4 regions of the Bacillus tuaregi genome follow, and region 3 is predicted to be linked to each of the others. Evidence: riboswitches for the same ligand, from Rfam matches in the RefSeq annotation. Region 3 holds a riboswitch; each other region holds the start of a gene.
The links. Region 3 has a riboswitch for thiamine pyrophosphate ahead of thiM (hydroxyethylthiazole kinase). Riboswitches for the same ligand answer to the same signal wherever they lie in the genome.

Region 1 (7,443 bases), 260 kb from region 3:
CAGCGTTTAGATGAAATTCCTAATAATCAGCCCGTTTATATTCACTGCCGAAGCGGTCAAAGAAGCTACAATGTTGTAAGAGCTCTGCAGCATTTAGGTTATTCTAATGTATACAATATTTCTGGTTCCTATCTAGGTATTTGTTTGTATGAATATTATAACGATCAAATTACTGATAGAGAAAAGATTGTAACGGAGTATAATTTTAAATAATCTTATTTACTAAAAATTGAGCGTGAAACGAATGAATCATGATAAAACCTTCAAACATAAGGAAAACCCTCAGACAATTGATTCAAAATATATTCAGCAGCATTTAGCAAATGAACGAACCTTTTTAGCCTGGCTACGAACAGCCATAGCGATCATTGGCGTTGGTTTTCTTGTGACAAACCTGCACTTTAATATTAGGTCAGGATTGTCGCCAATAAGTGACTATTTGGCTAACATTATCGGCCTCTCTTCGGTAGGACTTGGTATTATCACGATTCTATTGGCAACGATTGCCTACATAAGAAAAATTAATGCGATCAATCAGCAAACCTTCCGTACTCCTAAAACTACGGTTGTTGTGCTAGGTGCATTTGTCATTATCATTGCAGTCGTTTTTGCTTTTTACTTTATGATGCTTTGATCCTTTTTTTAAAAGAAGTGGATGGACCGGCTCTCTTGGGTCGGTCCTTTCATGTGTATATGGTATTTCTTAAACAACATAATTGAAAAATGATAAAATAAGCTAAGAACTTATTAGCCTTTTTTATATGATGAGAGGAGTATTCTTGTGCACAAAATTATGATTATTGAAGATGACCCTAAAATTGCTGAATTGTTAACCTCACATATCAGTAAATACGGATATTCTGTATCACATGCAACAAACTTTGACAACATAATGGATGATTTTCGTCAATCTACACCGGACCTTGTCCTGCTAGATATTAATTTGCCAAGCTTTGACGGTTATTACTGGTGCAGGCAAATACGTCAGGAATCGATTTGTCCGGTTATTTTTATTTCGGCAAGAATCGGTGAAATGGATCAGGTGATGGCATTGGAGAATGGTGGGGATGACTTTATCACTAAGCCGTTTCATACGGAAATTGTAATGGCCAAAATCCGCAGCCACCTTCGCCGGGCATATGGAGAATATAGCAAGCAGACAGAGGAGAGAATAATAGAACAGGCAGGGCTTAAGCTCTATCCGGAAAGGCTAGAAATTTCCTTTAATGGCGTCATTGCTTCCTTGACCAAAAAAGAAGCTGATATTATCGAAAGCTTAATGGACCGCTTTCCACGGGTCGCTGGAAGGGAGGACCTACTTGAAAAATTGTGGGATGAACAAACATATGTTGATGAAAATACACTAAATGTCAATATTACTAGAGTACGAAAGAAATTTCTCGAGTTAGGGATTAAGGACGCAGTGGAAACCGTAAGGGGTGCAGGCTACCGGCTAAACATCTCCTGGTCAAGGATTGATGAGAAATGAAGTTATTTTTTAAAGAGTATTCATTGTTAATAATTGTACAGCTATTGCAATTTTTTATTTTGATTTCTATTTACTGGCTAGCTGGCCATCAACACATTAGTACAGCTCTTTATGCCTTGTTTCTTGGCTGTTTTTTTCTAGGCTGTTATCTTACATACTACTATACTAGTCGGAAAAAGTTCTACAAACGACTGAATCAGCCACTCGAATCTCTTGACGCTTCCTTGCAAAAAACAGAACAGACTCCGATTTCTGAAGCCCTTGACAGCCTATTAAAAAATCAATATAAGCTCTATCAAAAGCAAATCAAACAATTAGAAAAACAGCAAAATGAACACTTAAAGTTTATGGATCAATGGGTTCATCAGATGAAAACACCGCTTTCTGTGATTGAATTGACAGCACAAAATTTAGATGAACCTGACTCCTCCAATATTCGCGAAGAAACAGAGCGAATGAAAAATGGCTTAAATACGATTCTCTACATGGCTCGTCTGCGCTCCATTGAGCAGGATTTTCATATCAAGCCTGTCATTCTTGCTGACATTGTTCATGAAGTTAATCGTGACAATAAACGCTTTTATATTCGGAATCATGTCTACCCAAAGCTTAAGGCAGACCATGTAGGGATTACCGTTGAAACCGATGAAAAATGGCTGTTTTTCATGCTTACACAGCTTATACATAATGCAGTCAAATATTCTAATGGAATGAACAGCATCATTATCTCTATTTATGAAAAAGGAAATGAAGCTGTCTTAGAGGTTACTGATTTCGGTGTCGGAATTCCGGAGGCGGATAAGAAGCGAATTTTTGATCCATTCTATACAGGTGAAAACGGACGTAAATTTAGAGAGTCAACCGGAATGGGACTGTTTTTAACCAAGGAAGCGGCCGAGCATCTAGGACATCGAATCGACTATCATTCAATCGTCGGTGAAGGATCGAGTTTTCGTATTGTCTTTCCTGCCACACAAAACCTTACAAACATGTAAGGATACTGAAAGAAGAATCGATCGTTAAGGCAGGGTAATTAACGATATACTAATCACAGATCAAATGAAATGGTTGAAAGGGGATCTAGTGATGCTGAATGTAAAGCAGGTTAGTAAAATTTATGAAGGAAACGTCGCCTACCGGGCTTTAACAAATATAGACTTAACCATTGAAGCAGGTGAGTTTGTTGGAATTATGGGACCATCAGGAAGTGGAAAAACTACGTTACTTAATATGATTGCCACCATTGATGAACCGACAACGGGTGAAATTTTCATAAACGGAAAAAATCCACATTTATTAAAAAAGGAGGACCTAGCGAAATTCCGCCGCCGGGAATTAGGCTTTGTTTTTCAGGAATTTAATCTTCTCCACACCTTAACGGTTGAAGAAAATATAGTACTTCCATTGACATTGGATGGAAAAAAGGTAAAGGAGATGAAGGAGAAGGCCAATGCGATTGCGGAAAAGCTTGGCATTGTCGAAATCATGGAGAAACGAACCTATGAAATCTCTGGCGGGCAGGCCCAAAGAGCGGCAGTTGCCAGGGCGATGATTCATACTCCCAAGCTATTGCTGGCCGATGAGCCAACTGGAAATCTTGATTCAAAGTCATCTAAGGCCGTAATGGAAATGCTTGAATCGATTAACCAAAAGGAGCGGACGACGATGATGCTCGTAACTCATGATCCGCTAGCGGCGAGTTATTGTAATCGAGTCGTTTTTATCCGTGATGGGAAATTTTATTCAGAGATTCACCGTGGTGCGAATCGACAAGCTTTTTTCCAGAAGATTATTGATACACTTTCCTTGATGGGAGGGAATGCACATGACCTTTCGTCAATTCGCGTTTAATAATGTAATTCGTAATAAGCGTCTATATGCAGCCTACTTCCTAAGCAGCCTGTTTACTGTCATGGTCTTTTTTGCTTTTGCGCTTTTTTCATTCCATCCTGTGTTAAGCGGGAATGAAATGAACCAACATGTCAAAACAGGCATGATGACGGCGGCGGGAATTATTTATGTGTTTTCCTTTTTCTTCATTTTATATTCCATGAGCTCTTTTTTACAGTCTCGCAAAAAGGAATTTGGTTTATTGATGATGCAAGGGATGTCGATGCGACAAATCCGTTCGATGGTGTTCCTGGAAAATATGGTGATTGGCTTTTTTGCGACCATCAGCGGCATTGGGCTTGGACTAGTCTTCGCTAAAGGGATATTATTATTGGCTGAAAATGTTTTAATCATTGAAAACCTACATTTTTATATCCCGATACTAGCCATCCTGTTAACCTTTATTTCGTTTATTGTCTTATTTTTCTTTATCTCTTTATTTGTTTCCTATATTCTTCGAAGTAAGAAATTAATTGAGTTAATTAAAAGCGATAAACAGTCAAAGGGAGAGCCAAAGGCAAATCTCTTTTTAACGATTCTGGCTGCAGCCTTGCTAGCAATTGGTTATGGTGTTGCCTTACTAGTAAAGGGAATGACCGTCATCGCAGCGATGATTCCGGTTATCATTGTGGTTATGTTTGGAACCTATCTTTTGTTTACGCAATTAAGTGTTTTTGTGATACACCGACTAAAGAAGAAGGATACTATTTTCTGGTATAAAACAAATATGCTTCTCTTTTCTGATCTTTCCTTTCGAATGAAAGATAATGCACGGACTTTCTTCATGGTAGCGATGGTTTCGACTGTAGCGTTCAGTGCGATTGGGACATTATTTGGATTTCAAACGTTACTTACAGAAGGAACAAAAATAATGACCCCCAACACGCTTACCTACATGGAATTTGAGGATAATGAAGAACAAGATGTATCTTTCATTAATAAAACATTAAGTGACGCACAAATTGAGACAAACAAAGCCCAGATGATGCTCCGATACTATGAAATAGGTAAAGGTCCCAGTGTTTTAATAGCTAAGCAGTCTGATTATAACCGATTTGCAGACTTGATTGGAGAAGAAAAGATTGAGCTTCAGGATGGACAGATAGTAGTCGCAGAATTTGAAGGAGTGGCTTATGGACAGACAGAAGAGTTAATGAACCAAACGATTGAGTTGAACTCAGGTGTAACATTGAAACCAAATGAAGTCATTTATTCAAGAGCCTTACCTGCACCTAATTCTTATTATGTTATCACAGATCATGATTACGAAAAGCTTCCCACTCCTAATGAAGAAATAAGCTTTCATGCATGGCAAGCCATAGATGGAGAAAAAAATGTTTTAAAAGCTTCTGAAACCTTGTATGAGGAACTACTACCGCATGAAATTACCGTTGGTGAATATAAAGTTTATCAGATAAATAAGACATATGGACCGATCATGTTTGTAGGGTTGTTCATCGGAATTGTCTTTTTCGTTTCTGCTGGGAGTTTTCTTTATTTCCGCCTCTACACGGACTTAGACGAAGACAAACAAAAATTTAAAGCAATAGCCAAAATGGGTTTAACTGAAAAAGAATTAAAAAAGGTGTTGAACAGACAAACAGCAATACTTTTCTTCGCACCCATTATTGTGGCGCTTATCCATGGGGCCGTAGCACTTACTGCACTTTCTCATATGTTCAATTATAATTTGTTTAAAGAATCCGTTATTGTGTTAGGTGTTTTCTTTGTAATCCAAGTGATTTACTTTTTCATCGTTCGCTTTTTCTACACAAAACAAATCAAAGCAGCCATACACTAATATCAGTGTATGGCACCAGATTATACGAATAGTATTAAAAATCAAATAAAGCTATTGATTTACTCTCCAAATTATGTAACTATATGAATATACAATTTTATTAACCAAGTAACACTAGGGGTGCTTTTGAAGCTGAGAGAGGCATTGGCCTTAACCCTTGAACCTGCACTAGGTAATGCTAGCGAAGGAAAGTGGTAGATCGTTGTCTTTATACACGTATGTATATGGAATTAACAATGTGATAATCAGAAAACCACTTCTTTCATGTGAGAAGTGGTTTTTTTATTGTCATCAGGAGGAAGATTATGCATGGAAAATTCTTTACAAGGGCTGCTAAATCAGGTTGAAGACCGAAAAGAAGAGCTTATTCAATTACTAGAGAGATTAATTCGCTATAAAACACCTGCACCGCCTGCCCGGAATACAGAGGAAGCTCAGCGATTTGTCTCCGCATTTCTAAAAGAAAGAGGCTTTAAGGTTGACCAATGGGATGTATATCCAGGCGACCCCAATGTTGTTGGTGTCTTAAAAGGCAGTGAATCAGACTATTTTCAAAGTCTCATCATTAATGGTCATATCGATGTAGCCGAAATCAATGAAGATGAAGAATGGGTATTAGATCCATTTTCTCCTATTATTCAAGATGGAGCCGTAATAGGCAGGGGAGCTGCTGATATGAAGGGTGGTCTTGCCGGCGCGTTATTTGCTATCCAGCTGCTTCATGAAGCCGGAATTGAGCTACCAGGTGACCTGACCTTTCAATCTGTTATCGGGGAAGAAGTAGGGGAAGCAGGTACATTGGAATGCTGTAAAAGAGGATATAAGGCTGATTTTGCCGTTGTTGTCGATACAAGTGATTTACATATACAAGGTCAAGGCGGGGTAATTACTGGCTGGATTACCGTCAAAAGCAAGAAGACCTTCCATGATGCAACACGAAGAGAAATGACCCATGCCGGGGGAAAGCTTTTTGGAGCCAGTGCCATTGAAAAAATGATGAAAATTATGCAAGGCCTGCAGGAGCTAGAAAGACATTGGGCTGTTATGAAAAGCTATCCAGGCTTTCCAGCAGGAACCAACACCATTAACCCTGCCGTCATTGAAGGGGGAAGACATGCTGCCTTTATTGCAGATGAATGTCGGTTATGGATTACGGTTCATTTTTATCCAAATGAAACATATGAGCAGGTTGCTAGAGAAATCGAGGAGCATATTCTTTCCGTGGCACAGTCAGACCCATGGTTACGGGAAAATCCTCCAATTTTTGAATGGGGCGGCTCCTCTATGATTGAAGATCAAGGTGAAATTTTTCCTTCTCTTGAAGTCGATCCCGAGCACCCTGCTGTCGCAGCTCTAATGCATTCACATGAAAGTGTTCTGAAAGAAGCTGCTGCACTAGATGTTTCAACAACTGTCACGGATGGTGGCTGGTTTGGTGCTGCCGGAATTCCGGCAGCAATCTATGGTCCCGGACATCTTCATCATGCGCATGCTGTCAACGAACAACTATCCATTGAACAGCTCGTGAGGTTTACAAAGGTAATATTGACGTTTATTTATCAATGGTGTCATACGAAAAAATAAATCGTGAGAATAGGAGTTATCAAAGAATGAAGTTTTCTGAGCGTTTACATGAAAAGCTACAGCCTATTTGGCGAAAAAATCACGTCCATCCTTTTGTACAGGAAATGGGGGCAGGAACATTGGATAGAGATAAGTTCCGTTTCTATATGATTCAGGATTATTTATATTTGATTGATTATGCCAAGCTATTTGCCTTAGGGGCTGTAAAAGCGACAGATATTGAAGATATGAAGATATTCTCTGCTTTATTACATTCGACTGTGAATGAAGAGATGTCACTACACCGTCAGTATGCTGCGCGGTTTGGCATTTCAGAGGAGGAGTTGGAGCATGCAGATCCCTCTCCGGTCACACTTGCTTATACCCATTACATGCTTCATTCTGCGCAAAATGGAACACTGGCTGAGTTAGTGGCAGCCCTTCTACCATGTGCATGGAGCTATTGGGAAATTGGAAAAAGCTTGAGTGAAATTCCTGGTGCATCGGATCATGAATGGTATGGGGATTGGATTACCATGTACAGCTCAAAGGAATTTGGCCAAACAGCAGAGTGGTGTATTGATTTATTAGATAAATTGACGGCAGGAAAGCCTGAGCCTGAGCTTCGTCAGCTAGAAAAAATCTTTCTAAACACAACCCGATTTGAATATTTATTCTGGGATATGGCGTATCACAAAGA
Region 2 (7,443 bases), on a different contig from region 3:
AATAGACAAAAACTTAAACATCATTGAAAATAGTTTGATGCTAAAAATTCAAAGCTTCGCCCAAATCCTCGTTTTAAAAAATATGATTTATAAAGATTTATATCAAGCTAATCTTTATTATCGGGAACTAATACTAGATGAGATTCTTAATCTCACAGAACTTACAAGTACACAAAAAATTAGATTTGAGTTATCGATTGGACATCCGATTGAGAATAACTACTATATTTGTATTTTCCAATTACTTGATAATCAGCAAAAACAACTATGGAGTATGGCTGAAAAACACAATATTATAGACTTTCTCAAGAAATATTATTATGATTATTCAAAAATACTAGTTTTTATTAAGGAAGAACAATTAATTATTTTTATTGGGGAATCGATACGTAATTCAGTAAAGTCGATTGGGAATCTACTTTCTCTCTTCCAATATTACTTTTCTAGTAATGATATTTATGCTGGAATTAGCCAATTAAGAAGGTTAGAACAAGCAGCTTTAGGATTAAAGGAGGCAAAGCACGCACTGAATTTTATCTTAAAAAATAACTCCTCAAAAAAGTATCAATTTTATAAAGACTTAGGTTTCTTAAGACTTCTCACAGACAAAAAGGGGGATATTGAAAATATCTATTTTGAGGAATTACTTAATAGCTTTATCAAGCCAATCATAGATTATGATAGTAAGTACAATACACAACTATTAAATACCATTCAAATTTACTTTAAAAATAATTTTTCTAATAAAGAAACCAGCGAAAGTCTCTTTATTCACAAAAACACACTAAGAGCAAGAATTCAGCGAATAGAGGAAGTATTATCAATCAATTTTACAGATAATGACGATACGTTAAATTTACAAATTGCATTGAAAATATATGAAACAATGAAGTGAAATATATCTATGAAAAAGCCAGGCTGATTCTCCTGGCTTTTTACTACTACTTTTAAGCTAACACTAAATATTCTTCCAACACCTTGGATGTCGCAATTACAGTACCAGTTTTTCCTGCTAGTGCGGCGGGTGCATTTTCCAAGGACGTTATCATTGCCTTACCCTGTGGACATGCTTCCAAATAGGTTAAGCAGGCTTCAACCTTCGGAAGCATACTCCCCTTTGCAAACTGTCCTTCCATAATATACTTCTTTGCTTCTTCAGTGCTAAGATAACTTAGGCCTCTTTGGCTTACTGTATTGTAATTTACACAGACTTGATCTACCGCTGTCAAAATTAACAACATATCTGCTTGGATATCAGTTGCCAATTTAGCACATGAAAGATCTTTGTCAATAACAGCTGCAACTCCTTGATACCCGTCTATTCCCTCGATAATAGGGATACCGCCACCGCCAACTGTTATAACGATTTCACCTCTATCTGCTAATTCCTTTATCAAGCCTAATTCGACAATTCTCTCTGGTAATGGACTAGGTACCACTCTACGATAGCCCCGACCGGCATCTTCAACAAATACAAAGCCTTTTTCTTTTGCAAACCTATCAGCCTGATCTTTACTATAAAAAATACCTACAGGTTTTGTGGGGGTTAAAAAGGCGGAATCCCATTGATTTACAACTACTTGAGTTACTACTGTGCACACAGGTCGAAAAATACGTTGTTTAGCCAATTCATTTTGAATTGCTTGTTGCAGATGGTAACCAATATAGCCCTGGCTCATAGCCCCGCATTCAGCAAATGGCATGGATGGAACTGATTTATCATTAAGACTAGCAAAATCAAATGCCAGATTTATCATTCCTACCTGAGGACCATTTCCATGTCCAATAATTATGTCATAATCGTCTTTTGCAAATTCTGCAATCGTCTTTGCGGTTTTCTTAACTAAACTAATTTGTTCTTGAGGGTTTTTCCCTAATGCATTGCCTCCTAATGCAATAACCAATTTTTGACGCTGCATGGTATTTCTCCTTTCCAAATGCAAATAATGATTCTATAAACAAATTATATAGATAATAATTACCCATTTGAATTATCCAAAAGCACAAACCAACACTCATTAAATTGTACAATGGTCTATTATGAATGCGGAATAAATGAAAGGGAGGGGGAGAACGTATATAAGTGACAGGCACCACCCGTTATTTGTCGGTATTTGGAAGAAAGTGACAGGCACCACCCGCTATTTGTCGATAATCCGAATGCGGGGACAATCAGTCCCCGCGTTTTTCATTGATAGAGGTTTCCGCCGGATTGCTTAAATTCTTGAGCTTTGGTCTTCATACCTATTTCAATCGCTTCGTTCGTATCAAGTTTGTTTTCTTTTGCGTATTGACGAATATCTTGGGAAATTCTCATGCTGCAAAATTTGGGCCCGCACATGGAGCAGAAGTGGGCGGTTTTGGCTCCTTCTGCAGGTAAGGTTTCATCATGATATTCGATGGCGCGTTCAGGGTCTAAGGCTAAATGAAACTGGTCTCTCCAGCGGAATTCAAAACGAGCTTTCGATAGGGCATCATCGCGAAGGCGTGCTCCCGGATGTCCTTTTGCTAAATCAGCCGCATGGGCTGCGATTTTATACGTGATAACCCCTTCACGAACGTCATCCCGATTCGGTAACCCCAAATGTTCTTTTGGCGTGACATAACATAGCATCGCAGTACCATACCAGCCAATCATCGCTGCTCCAATCGCCGATGTGATGTGATCATAGCCAGGAGCGATATCGGTTGTCAGAGGTCCCAGTGTATAAAAAGGGGCTTCTTGACATGCTTCTATCTGTTTATCCATATTCTCCTTAATCAGATGCATGGGAACATGCCCCGGCCCTTCGACCATGACCTGGACATCATGCTTCCAAGCGATTTTCGTTAACTCTCCAAGAGTCTCTAATTCGGCAAACTGTGCTTCGTCATTTGCATCGGCAATTGAGCCAGGACGCAAGCCATCTCCTAATGAAAAGGCAATATCATACGATTTCATGATTTCACAGATGTCCTCGAAGTGTGTATATAAAAAGTTTTCTTTATGGTGGTGTAAGCACCATTGTGCCATGATCGAACCACCGCGAGAGACAATCCCCGTTACACGCTTGGCGGTTAACGGGACATATCGTAAAAGAACTCCCGCATGAATCGTGAAGTAATCCACGCCCTGCTCGGCTTGTTCGATTAAAGTATCACGGTAAACCTCCCAGGTCAGATCCTCCGCAACCCCGTTTACTTTTTCCAGCGCCTGATAGAGTGGGACCGTTCCCACAGGCACCGCTGCGTTACGAATAATCCATTCCCGTGTCGTATGGATGTTTTTTCCGGTAGATAAATCCATAATATTATCAGCGCCCCAGCGCGTTGCCCAGGTCATTTTTTCAACCTCCTCCTCAATCGAGGATGAAACAGCAGAGTTGCCAATATTCGCATTAATTTTCACATGAAAGCTGCGACCGATGATCATGGGCTCGGCTTCCGGATGGTTGATATTAGACGGAATAATCGCCCGACCCTTTGCCACCTCATCCCGTACGAATTCAGGCTTCATCTTTTCCCTAATCGCGATGAATTCCATTTCAGGCGTGATGATTCCCTTTCTGGCATAATGAAGCTGCGTAACATTTTGGCCTTTTTTCGCACGTAATGGTTTCCGCTTTAACCCAGGGAACACGTTACGATTGGCGCGTGGATCGTTTGCCTTTAGATAGCCATTATCCTCAGGCTTGATACCCCGACCCAGATACTCCTCCACGTCGCCACGCTCATGAATCCATGGGCTGCGAAGGGCAGGAAGACCTTTCGTAATATCAACGGAATAATCTGGATCTGTATAAGGTCCACTCGTGTCATATACACGAACAGGTGGATTCTCGGATTCTCCGAAAGAACCACTGGTCGGGCTTAACTCGATTTCCCGCATCGGAACCTTCATGTCAGGCCGAGAACCAGTGACATAAACCTTCTTGCTACCTGAAAAATTTGCCTTGATGGAAATTCTTTGTTCGTTTGCAGAATGGTTGGACATGGACATCATAAATCTCTCCTTTTTTTGAAAAATAAAGGACAAGATACCGATCACAACAAGTGGAAAGCTGATAACGCTTATGAAGTACATAAAAAAGCCGGTATCCAATCAAAGGTTGGACCCGGCTAATCTGTATGCAGAAGTAGTATGGCTACAATTATGCTAACTTCCCCACGCTGGTATGAACCAGATCAGGTCCCAAGAGTCAAGAAACTTCAACGCGTTCCTTTCTCAGCCCAACTCATTGGACTCCCCTAGTTATTTCTATTCGATTCGAGATTAGTATACAGGAGGCTTTTTTAAAATAAAAGAAAAAAATGGAAAATAGGAATGGGGACATAGGGACAGGTCCGTTATCCTATGCTGGGGCAAGGGACCTTTGTCCCTCAAAAATCAGCTAACAAACAATCAACTTGTCCAATTCCTTAATAGAATAATACTAATCATTGAAAAAGGAGGTGACACAATATGGCACTCCAATTGATGAAGCTTCTTGTTACTGCTACAACCACCACTGAAATTGTTCCTGCGGATACAAGATTTTTTCATGTCACAAACGCTTTAACAGCGGCCGGTTCTACTTTAACCATTGATGCGGCAAGTTTTTTTGACGATGCAGGTGCAGAAGTTACATCGCTTCCGACATTAGCCGCCAATAATAGCTACTTTAATGTTTACGTGAATGGTGTATTACAAATGGAAGGTATCTCAACCTATACACCTGGTGCAACCGGTGTCGGTTCATTGGCTATTGATGTTCCAGCAGGAGGAGGAGACATTCCAGCAGATACACCAATTGTTGTTGAGGTTCTAAATTATGCTCCGTCTTCTTCTACAACGGTTACAACCTAATGAAAAAGAAAAAGGAGTCTTGCAGGCTCCTTAACTTCATTCATCAGAAGTTCTCCACTTCTACAAGTGGGAGATGAATGCAAAGGGTGCTTCGATTCAGTGGGGGTTCAAACCCTGGCTGAATGAAGTTAAGCCTCCGGCGGATGTCACGGATTTTTTAAAGGTAGTTTATCGAGTGAGCTCAGGTAATCCGGACGCAAATTCGACGAGCGAATTTGATAGAAGAAAGGACAGTTTTTTATGGCTCGTAAATCATCACGTCCGCATAAAAAATTTCTTCGTGATTTTTCACTTTTGATAAAAAATATATACATTCAGCCCAGAGTAACTAGATTCTTTTATCAAGCAAAACATAATATCTGCCTGGAGAAATACCAGGTGATTCCTGCATACCAATTCATCAATGATGCTGGAAAATCCATAAAAAAATTCCCTTATAAAGGGAAAAGCAAATATAGTAATCTCTACATTAATGGAATCATGCAGGAGGGAAAGGCTTATAAAATCAAAAAGAAAAAATTAATGATTAAAAACATAGGAGGAACCATCTATGCTGGAACTCCTATAGTAATTGAAATAGTCGAATTTCGATTGGGATACAGGGACAGGTCTGAACTGAACCCAAAAGTGATCATGGAAAAGGGTAGGAAGTAAGTCATATCTTATAGTGATATGGCTTTTTTTATTACTTATTCTGGGATAGATTTGCTCCTGAGTTCTTCGGTTATTAGTTAGAGGAAACGCTGCAAGTAGAGAAATTTTTGGGAATATTTGGTGGGACGAAGGACCTGTCCTCCTGTCCCAGTTCATAGTGGTTGACTGCTAGTAAAATATTACTATATGATAAAACGTGAATTGCGTCTCTATATGGAAAATTTTGAATAATGGGGTTTTTCGCTGAAAGACCAGACATATAAACGACTCATATTCAGGGAAAGTGAATAAAGGTTATTTCAAATTAGAGAATGAATAATGGAGGTCTTTCATTGGCTAGGTCAAAAAACTATAAGAAATTTATCTCAGCAACAATGGCAACAACGGTTATGGCTTCATCGGTTGCTGCGGTTTTACCAGGTAATACGTTAAATGTAGAAGCTGCTAGTTTTACAGATATAGAGAGTGGTACATATTATTATGAGGCTGTTCTTCACCTAACAGAAAAGGGTGCGATTAAGGGGTATGAGGATGGGACGTTCAGACCATACCAGGCCATCACTCGTGGTCAAGCAGCATCCATATTGGCTCAGGCTCTACAGCTGGAAGTGGAAAATGTAAAAAATCCAGGATTTGTAGATGTTACGACAGATTATCGCTTCTACAGTGCAATTGCGGCTTTAGTAAAAGCGGGAATTGTCCAAGGGGTGACGAAGGATACATTCGCACCTGAAAAAGGAATCACTCGTGCGGAAATGGCGAAGATGATTTCCCATGCCTTTCAGCTGAAGGACAAGCAGGACTCAAAAACTACTTTCACAGATGTACCAGAAAATAGCTGGTATGGGGAATTTGTAGAGGCACTCTATGATAATGGAGTAACCGAAGGGAAAACAAAGTCAACCTTTGCCCCGCATGATCCAGTTAGCCGCGCGCAGCTGGCTACCTTTATCTTTCGGGCACAGCAATCCCAGCAGGAAAACAAAGAGGATGAATCAACCAATCCGGATACTACACCAGCACCAGGTCCATCAACCGGTGGAGGTTCTGGAGGAGGTGGCGTTCCAACCACACCAGCACCAGATCAAACAGTTGCCAATGCAGTAATAGAGAAAATTACAGCTTTACCGGCTGTGGATGCACTCTCATTGTCAGATGAAACGGCTGTAAATGAGGCAAAAACAGCATGGAATGCCTTGACACCTTCACAGAGAGAGCTAGTAAGCACAGAACTTCAAACGAAGTTAATAGAAGTAATTGCTAAAATAAATGAATTATCCGATCAATTCATTCCTGAAGGATATGTGCTAAAGGATGATGGAAAAACAGCAAAAGTCACAACAAATGAAGCGTTTAACTATGCTGTCGGACAATCAGGCGTAGAAAAGATTGAAATAACTGCAGGATTTACCTCCAATTTTAGGGGAATAATCAAACAGGAAATAATCATACCTGAGGAAATTGAAAAAGAAACGATAAATTTCAATCATTCAATTGTACAGAATCTATCTGTATATGGCGATGATATTACAATAGAAAACGCAACGATTCATAATCTGCTTATCGCGGACACCGTATATGATTTAACCCTATTAAATGTTAAGGATGCAGAGGAATCCATGCATACCTTTGATGGTGGTGGGGATCAATCCATTGTCCTAATCGGTAATACAACCTTCAAGGGTGATATTAAAATTACTTCAGGTTCAGCTATCCAGGTAAGAGCAGAAAGTGAAGACGCAGCTATCAATGGAACCGTTTGGATTGAATCTGAAGCGAATACGATTATTTCAGCACCGGTTACAAATGTGATTATTGATAAAGGAAATGAAAATATCCAAATTAATAGTAATATAGAGCAATTGATTATCCGCAGCGATGCAACTATTAAATATGGTGATAATGCCCATATCGAAAAGGCTGTAAAACGAGTCGGTGTTACTGTAGTAGCGGAGGAAGGCCAC
Region 3 (7,443 bases):
TGGAAAACCGAAGGTTGAGAATGAAATCGGTCTCGCATTGATGGCCGTGAATTTAAGAAAATATGCGGCAAGGGGGTAACCCCTCAGTCGCATAAACCAAGAATAAAATGAAAAAAGGTGAAATCGACTGCGCGATTTCACCTTTTTCATTTATAGAAGCTAGTTTTGTCCCAGCCTCCTTTTTATGGGGTTATTTAAAAAACAAACCGAAGTACCATCATAAAAATAACCCCAACTAGTACGGTTCCTAATAAACTTTTTGTCAAGAGAGCGATGGCAAAAGCGGGAATAGCAGCTACTAATTTTAAGATATTAGCAGTTAATGAGAATTGATTCTCCGATAATAGCAGTTCTTGCGCTAATAAGGCAGCCATAACCGCAACTGGTACATTTTTTAACCATCGAATAACCCATTTAGGTAATTCCATTTGACTCAGTAGCATCAATGGCAATACACGTGGAATAAATGTCACTAAAGCACAACCAAGGATGAGCAGCAGAATCGTCCATCTTACCTCCATTTTTCAATCACCATCCCTATTGTTGAAGCCAATATGGCTGCTATCATAACACCTGTACTTCCAGTAGAAAAGAAGCTAACGATAATAACGATAACAACTGCACTAAGGGCGACCATGATGTCCACGAAGTACTTTTTTTGACTTAAAATTTGAATAACTAAAAGACCAATGAACATTCCCGGTAAAGCAAAATCAAGACCGAAGGCTTCCGGATTTGGTATCCACTTGCCAAAATATCCACCAGCAATATTGGCAATTAGCCAATTTAAATATGCTGTAATATTCAAGCCTATCATCCATTTATAGCTTGCCTGTTTTTTATGCTGCAGGCGGGATATTGACACCCCAAAGGTTTCATCCGTCAGCAAGGAGCCAACAAACATATTTTTCCACGGGCTCAAATGACGAAAATAAGGCGCAATCGCAGCACTTAACAATAAATGACGAAGGTTAATAAAGAAAACCGTAAAAATAATCGCTGAAATTGGATTGCTTGCCGCAATCATCCCGGCAGCAATAAACTGACCAGAACCGGCATAGAGAAGCAGACTCATCAAAGCAATTTCCGCAATACTTAAACCTGCTGTTTTTTCTACAACACCGGCAGCAAAGCCAATACTCAAATATCCAAGCAGAGTTGGGATGCAATCCTTTACACCCTCCCAAAAACTCTCTTCGTTGTTCAAATCCTCATCTGTATTTAGCTCAAGGACTTTTTGACTCACATCCATCACCCCTGTTTAACCAAAAAAATCATACTTCTCAATCGATGACCCTATTAATCTATCGATTTCCAAATGGCCTAATCAAGCAGGATAAGACCGCAGCTCATCTATTATCATATCATAAAGCAAAATACGTTCACAAAATGAAAGCCGACCCGTCTTGCGAAGCAAAATGTACGGCTTACTTTTTAGTATGAGATTTATATTGATGTCATTTTTATATCTAACTCACCTAAAATAATTAATGCCTGTATCGCAATAAGCAGTTGACAGCTGACAAGTGGACTGCGGATGTCCTCTTGCAGAAGTTCTTCAATTTTCCCTACTCGATAGCGCAAACCACTAATTGATAATGCTAGATTATCAGCGGTTTTTTCTAAGTTGCCCCCATTGATTAAAAATAAGTAAAGGGTTCTAATCAATTCAACATTTTTTTGACAGTCCATCTCGATATTTCCTAGTAAGGCAAGGGCCATTTCTTTAACATTTTTTGTGTTATTTTCATTAATCAACGTTCCAACCATTCCAAGATTATCATAAAAGATTATTTGATCGTCTTTTGATATCAAACGATATGCACCAAGTGCTTCATTATATGCCGCGGGCGCTAATTGAACGGTGTTTGTTTTTTTACTGATTCCCATATAAAAATGAGAGCCTGGGAACCTTGAGTGTAGGAATTCAAGTAGCTCATGAAAAAAAGAAGAACTTGCTTTTTTACTCTCGAAATAATCAATGACAAATAAAGTAATAGAGTGATTGGTTTGATCCAGTAAGATGTCGTGCCCTTGTTTCGTGCAATAATGCGATATGGAGGACATAACTTCTCGACAGAAGCCCTGTTCATTTTGAAAAGCCTGATCATTAAAGGCATAACCAATAATCCCTAAATAGAATGGCCTTGTTAAATCAAAATGAAATAACCCTGCTTTTGAGACCAGTTCATCCTCTAACGTATACTGAGCGCTCAAAATTTCTTTTAATAGATAGCTTTTCATCTGTTCCAAGGAGGCTAATTTTGTTTTCTCAAAAAGGAAGCAAAGCGAACAAATAGAAGTAACCTTCTCGATAATTAGCTTAGCTAGCTCCTGTAACTCGTATTGCTGTTCTTTCATCATAAAAGAACAATATCCCATTCTTTTTTCTTGTAAATAAATCGGATGTGTCAGCATTTTAAAATGTTCCTGCTGGTCATTCATCGGTTGGAAGGTTTGCAAAACAGAATTTTTCGACATATTTTTGTTGATATATTGAAATAAACCATTAGGAGTAAACTTTTGCGATAATTTATTGAAACCGGCAAATGTCATCGGATGCCCATGGACATTATGAATAATCACTGGTATTTTAGTTAATCGAAACACAGCTTCGATAATGGTTTCCAAGCTACTTCCTTTGACTACTTCCTCCGTTAATTGCTTATGAATGGTCAGCACAAGCGTCAATTGATCACGCTCCTGCAATAATTTTTCATAGGTTAGCTCTAATTCTTTTAAAATGGGTGTTTCTTCTAAATAATAGAGCTCCTCTTGAATTTCATCTCCCCAAAGGGAACAACTTTTACCAATTGCGATACATTCACTTGCACCAGCAGCTCTGCAGCATATTTCCTTAAAAATCACCATTTCGCCAAAAATTTCTGATACAAATCCGCTCGCGTAGCCTGAAAGTGTGTAGCAGACTGGTGAAGTACTAGCTCCAATATGCCGCAAATGTTCATCGGCCTCGAAGGAATGCTCCCAAACACTGTCCATTTGTAACGTCTTGACATTTGTTTCATTACTTATTTCCAATTTTAAGGTTCTAGATTCAACATAGCCCTTCATTGAGTGCATGACCGGACCATATTCAATTAATTCTTGTATGGTGTCATATTGCTCTTTTTCTTTACATTCCTTTGCATCCCGGATTCCCATATTCCAACCATAGCGGAATAAAAAACCCTTTGTCCGTTCAAGTCCTATATTACGAATCAAATCTTTTCTAAAGGATCCAAATGCATATGTATCAACAATAATGGATCGATTTTGAATATGGAGACTTCGTTCTCTGTTAGAATGATTTTGATCAATAAAATGTATTGTTGTATGCATTCCATTCCCCTCTTTCTAACAAATCCATTCGAGCTGTAGAACAATTAACTTTCTACTTTCTTCAGAGTAAGTAAATGATAGACTATTAATATTTATTCTAACAAGATTAATTCACCTCCTTTTATATATTTAAAATAATGGAACTTTTTCTTTATTTGTAAACATTCTGTGTCCATTATCAAACTATTAAGACCACGAAACGAAAAAACCTATTCAGAAAATCCTTCGTATGTTGTTATGAAAACTAAACATACGCGAACATCTGAATAGGCATTCACTTTTTTCTTTTTTTTAGCTTATCTCAAGACTCCATTTTAATTTTTCTGCGGCCGATTTAGGACAGCTTTGAAGACTAATAGCACTAATAACCGATACGCCATCAGCTCCAGCTCTTATGACCTCCCCGGCGTTATTGGCTGTAATTCCACCAATTCCGACAATAGGGATTGTATATCCCGCCTCTCGTAATTCACGAATAATCTTTACACCTTGAACCGCTTTAGCATCGTCCTTCGAGTTTGTTGGGTAAATCGGACCAACACCAAAATAGTCTGCACCTTCTTGTAGAGCCAAATTCGCCTCGACAATATTATGGACAGACACACCAAGAATTTTATCGCCAATTTTTTCCCGGACAAGCTGCACAGGTTCATCCTCTTGTCCAATATGGACACCGTCCGCATGAATGGCCATAGCCAATTCAATATCATCATTCACAATAAAAGGAACCCCTGCCTTATGACAAATAAACTGTAGCTCTTCTGCCAAAGCATACTTTTGTGCTCCCACTAATGCTCCTGTTCCTTTTTCACGGAATTGGAAGCAAGAAACACCACCCTGTATCGCTTCCTCTAACACAACACTTGCCCTTCTCCTTGTATTTCCAGAGCCCATAATAAAATATAAGGATAACGCCTTTCTAAGACTATCTTGGTCTAGTATTTTCAACATGATATCCCTGCTTTTTGTTTAAATGCCCAATGGTTAGTTGGACCATGACCGGTACCAAGCTCTAAATTCTCTTCAATCGCTGCCGTAATAAAGCTTTTGGCAAGCGAAACGGCATCATATACAGATAACCCCTTGGCAAGACAAGCCGTAATCGCTGCGGAGAAGGTACAGCCTGTTCCATGCGTATTTTTCGTCTGAATTCGTTGACTTGTAAATGTATATGAATGATGACCATCAAATAATAAATCAACCGCTTCATTCACATCGCTATCATGTCCACCCTTAATTATGACATGCTTCACTCCAAAATCGATTAATTTTTTTGCTGCCGCTAGCTTATCTGCCTCTGTTTGGATAATAATACCAGTCAATTCCTCTGCTTCTGGAATATTCGGTGTAACGATATATGCCTGAGGAAGTAAGTATTCTTTCACCGCCGTAATAGCCTCCTGCTGAAGCAAAGTTGCTCCGCCTTTTGCAATCATGACAGGGTCTACAACCACTTTCTCCCAGCCATATTGCTGAATCTTTTCTGCAACTGTTTGAATGATTTCGCTTGAAAACAGCATCCCCGTCTTCAATGCGTCAACACCAAGATCCACAGCTACTGAGTCAATTTGTGAGGCAATCATTTCCTTCGATATTGCTTGAACTCCCTGTACACCTAATGTATTCTGAGCTGTAACCGCTGTAATAGCGGTCATCCCAAAAACATTCAATTCCTGAAAGGTTTTTAAATCTGCTTGAACTCCTGCACCGCCTCCAGAATCAGAGCCTGCAATCGTTAGCGCTTTATACATAGGATAATCTCCTCCTTATAATCTAGTAAATGACCCATATAAATCAATTTCTGACGAAGATACAAGTGAAAGCTGATTGAGAAATTCAGTTTGAAAGCTACCTTGTCCCTGTCCTTCTGTTTTGTTAGCGGCTATTTCAGCAGCCACTCCATAGAAAACAAGTGCTGCAGTTGCTGCATTCAAATAATTCTTTTCTACAGCGGCAAAGGCCCCAATCACAGCTGTTAGCAAACAGCCCGTACCTGTAACATTGGTTAATAGTGGATGACCATTATAAACAACATTTGTTACGGTACCATCGCTTATTATATCTTCCTTTCCTGTCACAACTACTACTGCATGAAGGCTTTTAGCGGCATCTCGAGCAAGGCTATAAACATCACCTTTCACCATTCCCGCGTCAACACCCTTTACTTCCCATTTCTCTCCAATAAGATTTGCAATTTCAGCACTATTACCGCGAATAACGGAAAATTGCACTTCCTTTAATAGCATTTGAGCAGATTGAGTTCGGAAGAACGTCGCACCAACACCAACAGGATCTAAAATGACCGGAATATTACTCTCATTTGCTGCTTTCCCAGCAGCAATCATAGCTTCTACCGTATCACGATTCAACGTACCCATATTGATGACGACAGCTGCAGAAGCTTTTGCCATTTCAGCTGCTTCTTCCACAGCATCGGCCATAACCGGCGATGCCCCAAGAGCTAGCAGCCCATTAGCAGAGAAATTAGCCACTACTATATTTGTAATATTATGTATGAGTGGATTCATTTCTTTTATTCTTTTTAACAGTCCATGTACCATAGTTTTTCTCATTTCCCATTCCTCCTTAAACATCCTTTTTTACGTAAAAAAAGCCAGACCCATTATTGGACCTGACTTGTTGTAGCCGAGAAAGAAAGTGATTGACTCCCTACTTTCCTACGCCGGTATAATCCGGATCAGGTCCAAAGGGTTGAAAAACAGCCGTCTTTCTCTCAGCCCAAAAAGATGGGCACCCCCAGTAGATGTTCTAATATTCTTATTAATCATAATGCTATACTGAGAAAATGTAAAGAAGGAAATTAGAAAGTAGTATAAACATTAATGCTCAACTACCTTCTTCAATTTCCTCGACCAAATGAAACAGCAGCTCATAGATCGCATGATAGGCTTCCCGTATCGTCCATTTCTCTTTGTACTCCATTAGATTATTTAATGAAAAATTCAAATCCCAAAGTCCGTCATTTGCACTAAACATTAAATCAAACGTTGCATCTTCCTGCTGAAGATTGGTAGTTAAAAAGGCTTTGATCCTATTTTCTGCTTTTTTTGGTAGTTTTAAGCCCAGCATGACATCATAATGGTAAAAAACACTATCTGCTTCAAATGAAATCGCATCAACACCAATCACCTCAAACCATGGAGATTCCAAGTACATAAATTCATCAAGCTTCTGCTTAAAATATCCAATAGGCTGATCTAAAAAAGCGGTCGATTCCTCAGCTAATAATTCTTCCGTTTCTTTATTGCTTCTTTCAATATATACTTGTTGAAACCTAGAAGCTGGATCTTTTTCAATAAGGATTACAGACGAGTCCTCCGGCAGCAATCTATGCCGCTCAATGTAATCCTTCTCTTCCTTATACAATTCAACAGAGTATTTTTCACCTTCTGCTGACTGTTTTTCAGCTAATAATCTCTCAACGTATAACATTATTTGTTTTCGTAGCATGTTACCCATCCTTTATGTAGTATTCATTCATAATCATCCAAGGTATGTATATGGTTGTATCGCTAATAATATTGAAGGTTTTGCAGAGAAATTGCAAATATTTTCATGGGAATTGCTTCAAACTATAAGATGGGTAACGCAAAAAATCGAACTGATGTCAGATCAGTTCGATTTTTATAATATGAGAAATTATCTTCCAAGGTCTTTGGCAGGTACTCCACCAATTCCCCAATGTGTCTTAGGCATTTCCGTAACTAATACACGAACAGTTTGTTTCGGAGCTCCAAGAGTTTCTGATACAGTGTCTGTCACATTGCTGATTAATTCTGTAATTTTTTCAGGTGGTCGACCTTCCATAATGTTAATTTGAATGAATGGCATAGCAATACCCCTCTCATGATTAGGATTAAATTATTCACCGACTGTGAAAGTAACTTCACCAAGACCGTCAAATTTGCCTGATACAAAATCCCCAACGTTTAACAGTACAGCGCTTGTTAGCGCACCAGAAAGAATTAAATCGCCCTTCTTAATCTTTTGTCCTTTTCTTGCTAGCATATTAGCAAGAACGGCAATGGCATTAGCAGGATGTCCTAATACAGCAGCACCTGCTCCTAATTCTTTAATTTGTCC
Region 4 (7,443 bases), 320 kb from region 3:
CGTGAGTATCACTTTATCCCATACATGACCTGCCCAGATCCAAATAAAATACCAAAACCCAAGTAATAAGATTAGCTTTAAGTAAAGAGGTGGAATAAGGATAATCGCTAGAGCCGTTACGGCAAAAAGCTTATAATATCCGCCAAAATAGCTTGAATTACGCAAAATGACTTTAAAAAATAATTCAAGAAACCCAAAGGTAGCAAGATTCCGTTTAAAGAGTCGCTTTGATTGTGGAAATAACAGCGGTCTCGTTCTTTTTATGATTTTGGGCTTTTCAAGCTCGGGAGCTGCCCCGAAGACCAATTGAACATAGCGCATAAATTCTTCATTTTCCTTAGCTACTTCTTGATAGAAGTATTTAGTAGTATGAAGCCTGCGATAGGATAAAAAGAATGATATCACGATAAAAATGAGTGCTATACCAATCAGATAAGCAGGCATGTACACATATTGAGAAAAGGACAAAAGGGTAGCCGCTAAGAAGAATAGAAACAGAAGAGTTAAAAGCAGTTTCTCTAACCAGCCCTGCAAATACATGGAAAATATCATTTTAATCGACATGATGAAGGAAGAAAACCCGATAAACAACAGCATAAAACAGAACACTTCCGTTATGGAAAACGAATATTTATGAGATAAGAATGGTAATACTAATAGAACAGCTAGTAGAATCGACACGACATTCTTGATAAAGGAATAACCATATGCCCATTTCTTCAGTTGGAAATATTTCTGTTTATATTTAAGTAGAAAGACCTCATCCGCTTCCTTCACAAAAGAGCGGTACTGGCTGGACCAAGAAACGATAAAAACGATAGACGCAAGCCCCGGCAAAACAACAAATTCACTCCAATCTGGAAGCTCTATCCACCACGACCGATAGGTAAACCCAGCCATGAAGACAGCTGGAATGGTCATATACAGCATAACGGTCCAGTCCATAACCATTTTTATCACTTTAGATTGAAATCGAAAATCCTGTAGCAGCCGGTTGAATAGAAATGCTAAACTACTCATGATTCTTACCTTCTATTAAATGATGAAAGCACTCAAATAGGGAGCCGTCCGGCCGTTCACAGATTTCACGAAACTTCTCTAGTGTTCCAAGTGCAAGCTGTTGTCCATGGTCGATTAAGACAAACCGATCACAAACTTTTTCCGCTGTATCCAATACATGGGTACACATTAAGATGCCTACACCTCGTTGGCTTTCCTCCAGGATTAAATCTAGCAGTAATTTTGTTGCTATTGGATCCAAGCCCATAAACGGTTCATCAATAATGAGCAAATCTGGCTTTATCATTAGGGCAAGGATAATCATTGCTTTTTGCTGCATTCCTTTTGAATATGTACCAGGTAATTCATGGAGATGGTTTGTTAGCTTGAATTTCTCTAATAACGGTGTTACCCGAGCTTTCACTATTTCCTCGGGCAGCTCTTCTACAGCTGCAATAAAATGAATATGCTCCTGTAGTGTTAATTCATCATAAAAGACAGGACGCTCAGGAAGATAGGCTGTAGCAATACCTTCTTTTAACCTAATGTCACCCTCTAAAAAGGGAATATAGCCAAGAATGCTTTTAATCGTTGTACTTTTTCCTGCTCCGTTGGCTCCAATTAAGCCGATTAATTCACCTTTATGTATAGAAAACTCGAGATTTTGAATCTTTGTTTCCCCTGGTTCATATCCAGCTTCCTTGATTTTTATTGAAATAAGTGACATAATCATTCCTCCTGACATACATTACGATGCAGCGAAATAAAAAGTTTCATATTATTCTAAAAAAGGGGATGTCCCAAATCGGGACATCCTCTTTTTAATTGATTAGATAGATATTTGTGATTTTGAATTCTTTTCTTTCTCAAGGTCTTTTCGATTTAATAATCTAAAAAATGGAGGCAGCACCAGGATAACGAAAACAATCCGTAGCACTTGAACGGCGACAACAAAGGTAGAATCTGCTTGTAGAATAACCGCCGTTGTCGACATTTCTGCTACTCCACCTGGAGCAAAAGCAAGTATAGAAGTGATGAGTGAAATGCCTGTAACCTGTGAAACGAAAACGGCACAGAGGAACATAGCAATAATTAATCCGACCGTACCAATAAAGGCCACCAATACGGTTCTTCCAACCCCTATAAACATACTCTTTTGGAAACGGGAACCTACACTAGCTGCAATAAATACCTGTGATAAAATCATGAATAGTGCTGGCCACCAAATGGCCAAATCATGTCCAGTATAAAATGAATAGACACTTTGAAATATGGCTACGAAAAGCATCCCACCCACTAACCATGGTGCAGGAATCTTAAGAAGCTTGCCAACGTAATAGCCGGCCAAAGCTGCTAGCCCCAATAATACCGTGCCGAAGAGCTGGCTCAATGAAAACCCGCTTGAAATCAGGGTGTTTTCGACTGCCATGGTAGATTTCAGTGGAGCGGCGAGCCATGCCGAAACAATCACCGGGATGGTTAAAACCGTTAAAAACACTCGCATGGTTTGAATAATACTAACGATTGCTGTATTCGCACCAACCTCATCAGCAATCCCTGGTAAGGTAGCAATCCCCCCAGGTGCAGTGGCAAAGAAGCTTGTGATCATATCTGTCTTACTATACCTCCATAACAACAAACCAGAAAGCATTGAAAAACCAATTGAGAGAAGAAGCATAATCGAAATGGTTATCCAATTTTCACTAAAAATATGTAGGATCGAGTAATTAATTTGCTTTCCAAGCTCAATCGCTAACAGCCATTGACCAATATTCAGCCAGCTAACAGGAAGCCCCTTGGGGGAACTGGTCATCCTCAGCCACTCAGGCTGTCGAAAGCATAGCAGAGCAGCTAAAATAATGGTTCCGAGCATCCAACCAATCCCAAGACCTGTCAAAGAAAGTAAAAAGCCACCCATACTGCTGACTAAAATAAATAATATACTGTGATACAAGTTTTGGTTTTGTTTCATATAATACCTTCTTTTTTGTTTATGGATGTCTTTCCATTTAATATGTATTAATATAGTACATTTTTAAAAATAAAGAAACCAAATTGATTTATTATTGGCTTCTTTTCGAGTTTGCGAAATTTTCATGTTACTATTAATAGTAACGAGGAGGGGGAAAAATGAGAAAACTGATATCAGTGATCACAATAAGCTGTCTGCTGTTTTTGAGCGGGTGCTCATTGATTAGCGAGGTTAATAGTACGGTCGAATATGCAAATGAGGCAACAGAATATATGAATACCGTGAAAGATTTTTCTAGCCAAATACCAACATTAGCAAAAGAAGCTGTCGTAGATGCTAGCGCCATGGAAAGCTTAGAAAGTGAATTGCAATCGATGAAGGACGAAATTGAAAGGTTTAATGAAATGGAACCACCTTCCATTGCAACTGAGATTCATAGCCAAATCGTCAGTTCAAATACTAAGCTTTCAGAGGGTATCGATGTTTATTTAACTAATGTAGAAAATGGCACACTAAATCCTGATATCCTTGAGGATACAGGCCTTTTAACCACCATAACCGAAATCACCAGTTTGATGGAAAATATTGAGCAGCTTATAAACTAGAAGTGCTGACGTGATTAAAAGTCAGGAAGTGCTGCAGGGAGATTATCTCTCTGCAGCACTTCCTGTTGGGCTATTATTGTAAATATTTTGGTGGAGACTTTTTATGGGATTTAGTGGCTACTTCCGAAAAAATATCATGCTTATTCTCTGAAGTATCTGTGTAAGTCTCTGGTTTCGCCTGGGGATTTAACAGTAGAAGGATGCTTTGGACATCTTGCTGCAGCTGCTGAAATTCCTTTTTTGTCACTGGCTGTGCCTCTGTTTTTAATTCATAACCAATTTGTCCATTAGGTTCTAGAGTAGCCCATTTTACATCATGAATCGAGGAAATATTCAGCTGTCTTAATTTCATTTCTAATTGATCAATCGTGAACCTTAATTTTCTTAAGTTCTTCTCATGTATCGTTCCATTCTCGATAATTATTTTTGATTTCCCTGTAATGAACTTTTCAACACTATCTATTTTAAGCTGAGCATATTCCATTACGACCAAGGTAATAACAAGCGTAGTTCCTACACCCAGTGTTGTCCAAATGCTTTTCCCTGCTAGCGGCTGTATTAATAGGGAACCAATTCCAATCATGATGACCGTTTGGGCAAGGGTCATCTGTGAAATGGACTTTCGTCCTGCAATTCTAAGCAGCAATGTTCCTCCAAAAACAATTAAAATCGACTTCCATATCCAATTCAAATCCATACAATAAAAACTCCTTTTATAACAATATTGTTATTCTTTTCCAATAACTAGCATCCGTAACGGCGAGGGAAATTATTCTTTTCCCAACACTTATATTCCGCCATAATCATCTTTTTTTTGTATCGCGTGACGAGTCTATTAGCGGTATATGGGAATATTCAATAGAAAACTCTGATAATTCCCTGTAGGATTGATAAAATTTATTAATTTAATAGTAACAATCTATTACAACAGAATTATTATTACGACAAAAACAACCTGATTTTTGCAAGATAAGGTATTGTTTGTGTAGGAAAATGTAATATTCTGCGCTTGCCCAGGAAATTTTCCTGTTGTTCCACGATTTTAGCAGAAATTGCTATCCAAGTAGCTAGATATTTGTTCGCATAATCCTTTGGGGTAAAGCTTAAAACATGAGAAGTTTGCCGTCCTTTGCTACAATATGATTCAAAGTATGATTTTTATTTTAAGGGGTATAAAAATAATGACGAATCCATGGAATAAACGTTTTAGCGCTGAAAACTATGTATATGGAACAGAACCCAATGTATTTTTAGCGGAATACCAGAACAAGCTTCAGTTAACTGGAGATGCTTTAGCCATTGCAGAGGGGGAGGGGCGTAATGCCGTCTATTTAGCACAGCAAGGGATGAACGTTACAGCCTGGGACTATGCTGAAGCAGGACTAGAAAAAACAAAAAAGCTAGCGGAAAAACGTGGTGTTGAAGTTACAACAGAGCTTATGGATTTAAATGAAGCAGACTGGAAAAGCAATCGTTGGGATGAGATTGTCTGTATCTTTGGACACCTGCCAACTGAATTAAGGCTGAAGACATTAAAGGGTGTAAAGGATGCGATTAAACCAGGTGGCTATTTTGTATCTGAGGTATACTCCACCTATCAAATTCCTTATGAAAGTGGCGGACCTAAGGATATTGAACTGCTATATAGACCGGAGGATATGATCCAGACCTTTTCAGATTGGCGGATTTGCCACTTTTTTATGGGAGAGGTTGTACGTCATGAAGGAGACTTACACAACGGGTTAGCTCATGTGATCCAGTTTATTGGTCAAAAACCAGGGCAAGAAGATGGGAAACTATTAAAATGAAAAGGAGATATTTCCTTTACATTATTTGCTGGCCATCGTATGATAATAAAAGATTTATAATATCTTGAACAACTACTAGGGGTGCCCTTTAAAGGGCTGAGAGAAAAACGAGTGTTTTTCAACCCTTCGGACCTGATCCGGATAATTCCGGCGTAGGAAAGTAGGCTTTAATCACTTACTTTTGTTAACCAAAGCCGGGTCCTTATTGGGATTCGGCTTTTTAACTTCATTCAGCAAATGCTTTTTGTACCGAAAGCTTGCGACAGGTACAGAAGTCTTCCACTTCTACAAGTGGGGGTTCAAACCCCTGCTGAATGAAGTTAAGCCTCCGGCGGATGTCACGGATTTTTTTAAAGGTAGTTTATTGAGCGAGCTCGATAAAAATCCGGACGCAAATTCGACGGGCGAATTTGATTTTTTTTAACTGTAGAGAGGAGAAACGTATGAATAAAACATTGAAATTGACTATGACAGCTATGTTTGTGGCAATCGGTACATTAACGAGTCATCTCATCTATATTCCAATTGGTTTTACGAAGGTTTTCCCGATTCAACACTTCTTAAATGTATTATCTGCTGTTTTATTGGGTCCTGCCTATGCTGTACTACAGGCCTTTGCCGTATCCTTAATCAGGAATTTAATGGGCACTGGCTCCATCTTTGCTTTCCCAGGAAGTATGATTGGTGCACTATTAGCCGGATATTTATTTATGAAGACAAAGAAGCTAGCCTTTGCCTTTACCGGTGAAATTGTGGGGACTGGAATATTGGGCGGATTAGCCTGCTATCCGATTGCCACCCTGTTACTTGGTCAGAAGGCTGCACTCTTTGGCTTTATTCCGGCTTTTTTGGTTAGTTCTCTAGCTGGGAGCTTGATCGGGTTAATCCTGCTGAGTATGATGCTAAAAAACCCAGCCATTAAAGCTCTCCAACAGAGACATCTCTAGTACAACCTTTATCGTTGGATGAAAATGGAAAAAAGAACAGCCGATACAAGACAGGCTGTTCTCTTTTTTCGACATGAAATCTATTACAGACGATTGGATAATGCTAGTAATAGCTTAGAGATTTCTTCAAACTTAGATATTCGTGAGTTTATTTCCTTTGCCTTCTCTAATTGGTTGATAACGGTTGAATTAATGGCGGCCACTTCTTCCGTAATCGTTTGCAAATCAACCTGAAGATCCCGTAACGTTTTTTCGATTTCTACACTTGCATCGTTACTATGTCCCGATAGTTTTCTAATTTCATTTGCTACGACCCCGAACCCTTTTCCAACCTCGCCAATTCGAGCTGCTTCGATGGCGGCATTTAATCCAATTAACCTTGTCTGTGATGAGATGGATTTAATAGAATCAAGAATTTGATTCGTCTTTTTAAATTTATTATTGATTTCATCCGCCTTTCCTTGAAGCGTAATACTATCGTGATTCAATTGGGAGGCAACCTTTAAGAACAAATCAATAATATTTCCAACCTCATCACTAGAATCTGCCAACTCGATTGCACTTTTGTTTAAGCCTGTCCAGGTTTCAATATTCTTTGCTATGCCAACAGAACCAATGACATTTCGGTGCTCATCCATCAGTGGATAGCCATAAATTCTAACGGGAATTCCATAAAGGGAAGCATCCATATTTTTAGCAGCTGGTTTTTTTGTTCTCATAGCCTCAGCCATTGCTGATTTTGGATTCACGGGATCACCGGGAGAAATATTTAATTTAACCGTTTTTCCATCCTTTTGTATTATGAATTTTTCTGTATCTGTCACTGCAAAGCCCATGTCTGTCTGCATGATTTCTGCAATTGAAGGAGTTATCTTAATTAAAGCCTGCATTAAATCTTCACCAGTAGCTTTGATGTGCATCGGGTTCTCCTTTCTCTATGTCCGAATGATAAAAAAATAAGGAAATATTTTCTTCAAATATTATTATACAATAAAAAATATAGGAGTAATATGTGTGACCAAAGAATAATCAGAGAAGTGAAGGAATGGGACAATCGAGAAGACATAGCAGTCGTCTAAATAACAAAGATCGATTATAAAGACATAAAAAAG

Region 1: it holds a riboswitch for thiamine pyrophosphate, as region 3 does, so the genes downstream of both, BQ5321_RS13360 (acetylornithine deacetylase) here and thiM (hydroxyethylthiazole kinase) in region 3, are expected to answer to the same signal.
Region 2: it holds a riboswitch for thiamine pyrophosphate, as region 3 does, so the genes downstream of both, thiC (phosphomethylpyrimidine synthase ThiC) here and thiM (hydroxyethylthiazole kinase) in region 3, are expected to answer to the same signal.
Region 4: it holds a riboswitch for thiamine pyrophosphate, as region 3 does, so the genes downstream of both, thiW (energy coupling factor transporter S component ThiW) here and thiM (hydroxyethylthiazole kinase) in region 3, are expected to answer to the same signal.

The regions. Positions count from the first base shown of each region.
Region 1 covers NZ_LT629731.1:2,307,177-2,314,619, reverse strand. Annotated here, with positions in the region: partial or broken gene BQ5321_RS23770 (rhodanese-like domain-containing protein) at 1-213, shown strand, start outside; gene BQ5321_RS13385 (YidH family protein) at 245-634, shown strand; gene BQ5321_RS13380 (response regulator transcription factor) at 782-1,489, shown strand; gene BQ5321_RS13375 (sensor histidine kinase) at 1,486-2,484, shown strand; gene BQ5321_RS13370 (ABC transporter ATP-binding protein) at 2,576-3,340, shown strand; gene BQ5321_RS13365 (ABC transporter permease) at 3,315-5,180, shown strand; TPP riboswitch at 5,287-5,387, shown strand; gene BQ5321_RS13360 (acetylornithine deacetylase) at 5,490-6,764, shown strand; gene tenA (thiaminase II) at 6,791-7,443, shown strand, end outside.
Region 2 covers NZ_LT629730.1:91,924-99,366, forward strand. Annotated here, with positions in the region: gene BQ5321_RS01145 (PucR family transcriptional regulator) at 1-895, shown strand, start outside; gene arcC (carbamate kinase) at 948-1,919, opposite strand; gene thiC (phosphomethylpyrimidine synthase ThiC) at 2,189-3,973, opposite strand; TPP riboswitch at 4,125-4,239, opposite strand; gene BQ5321_RS01160 (DUF4183 domain-containing protein) at 4,442-4,825, shown strand; gene BQ5321_RS01170 (DUF4183 domain-containing protein) at 5,066-5,479, shown strand; gene BQ5321_RS01175 (S-layer homology domain-containing protein) at 5,812-7,443, shown strand, end outside.
Region 3 covers NZ_LT629731.1:2,567,688-2,575,130, forward strand. Annotated here, with positions in the region: partial or broken gene BQ5321_RS14620 (IS1182 family transposase) at 1-70, shown strand, start outside; gene BQ5321_RS14625 (AzlD domain-containing protein) at 195-521, opposite strand; gene BQ5321_RS14630 (AzlC family ABC transporter permease) at 512-1,246, opposite strand; gene BQ5321_RS14635 (XylR N-terminal domain-containing protein) at 1,447-3,339, opposite strand; gene thiE (thiamine phosphate synthase) at 3,631-4,290, opposite strand; gene thiD (bifunctional hydroxymethylpyrimidine kinase/phosphomethylpyrimidine kinase) at 4,284-5,090, opposite strand; gene thiM (hydroxyethylthiazole kinase) at 5,106-5,912, opposite strand; TPP riboswitch at 5,998-6,108, opposite strand; gene BQ5321_RS14655 (branched-chain amino acid aminotransferase) at 6,187-6,810, opposite strand; gene BQ5321_RS14660 (4-oxalocrotonate tautomerase) at 7,000-7,197, opposite strand; gene BQ5321_RS14665 (2-keto-4-pentenoate hydratase) at 7,222-7,443, opposite strand, start outside.
Region 4 covers NZ_LT629731.1:2,247,962-2,255,404, reverse strand. Annotated here, with positions in the region: gene BQ5321_RS13105 (ABC transporter permease) at 1-1,020, opposite strand, end outside; gene BQ5321_RS13100 (ABC transporter ATP-binding protein) at 1,013-1,726, opposite strand; gene BQ5321_RS13095 (AbrB family transcriptional regulator) at 1,829-2,971, opposite strand; gene BQ5321_RS13090 (DUF6376 family protein) at 3,130-3,576, shown strand; gene BQ5321_RS13085 (DUF421 domain-containing protein) at 3,650-4,273, opposite strand; gene BQ5321_RS13080 (class I SAM-dependent methyltransferase) at 4,758-5,384, shown strand; TPP riboswitch at 5,452-5,560, shown strand; gene thiW (energy coupling factor transporter S component ThiW) at 5,828-6,331, shown strand; gene BQ5321_RS13070 (methyl-accepting chemotaxis protein) at 6,415-7,251, opposite strand.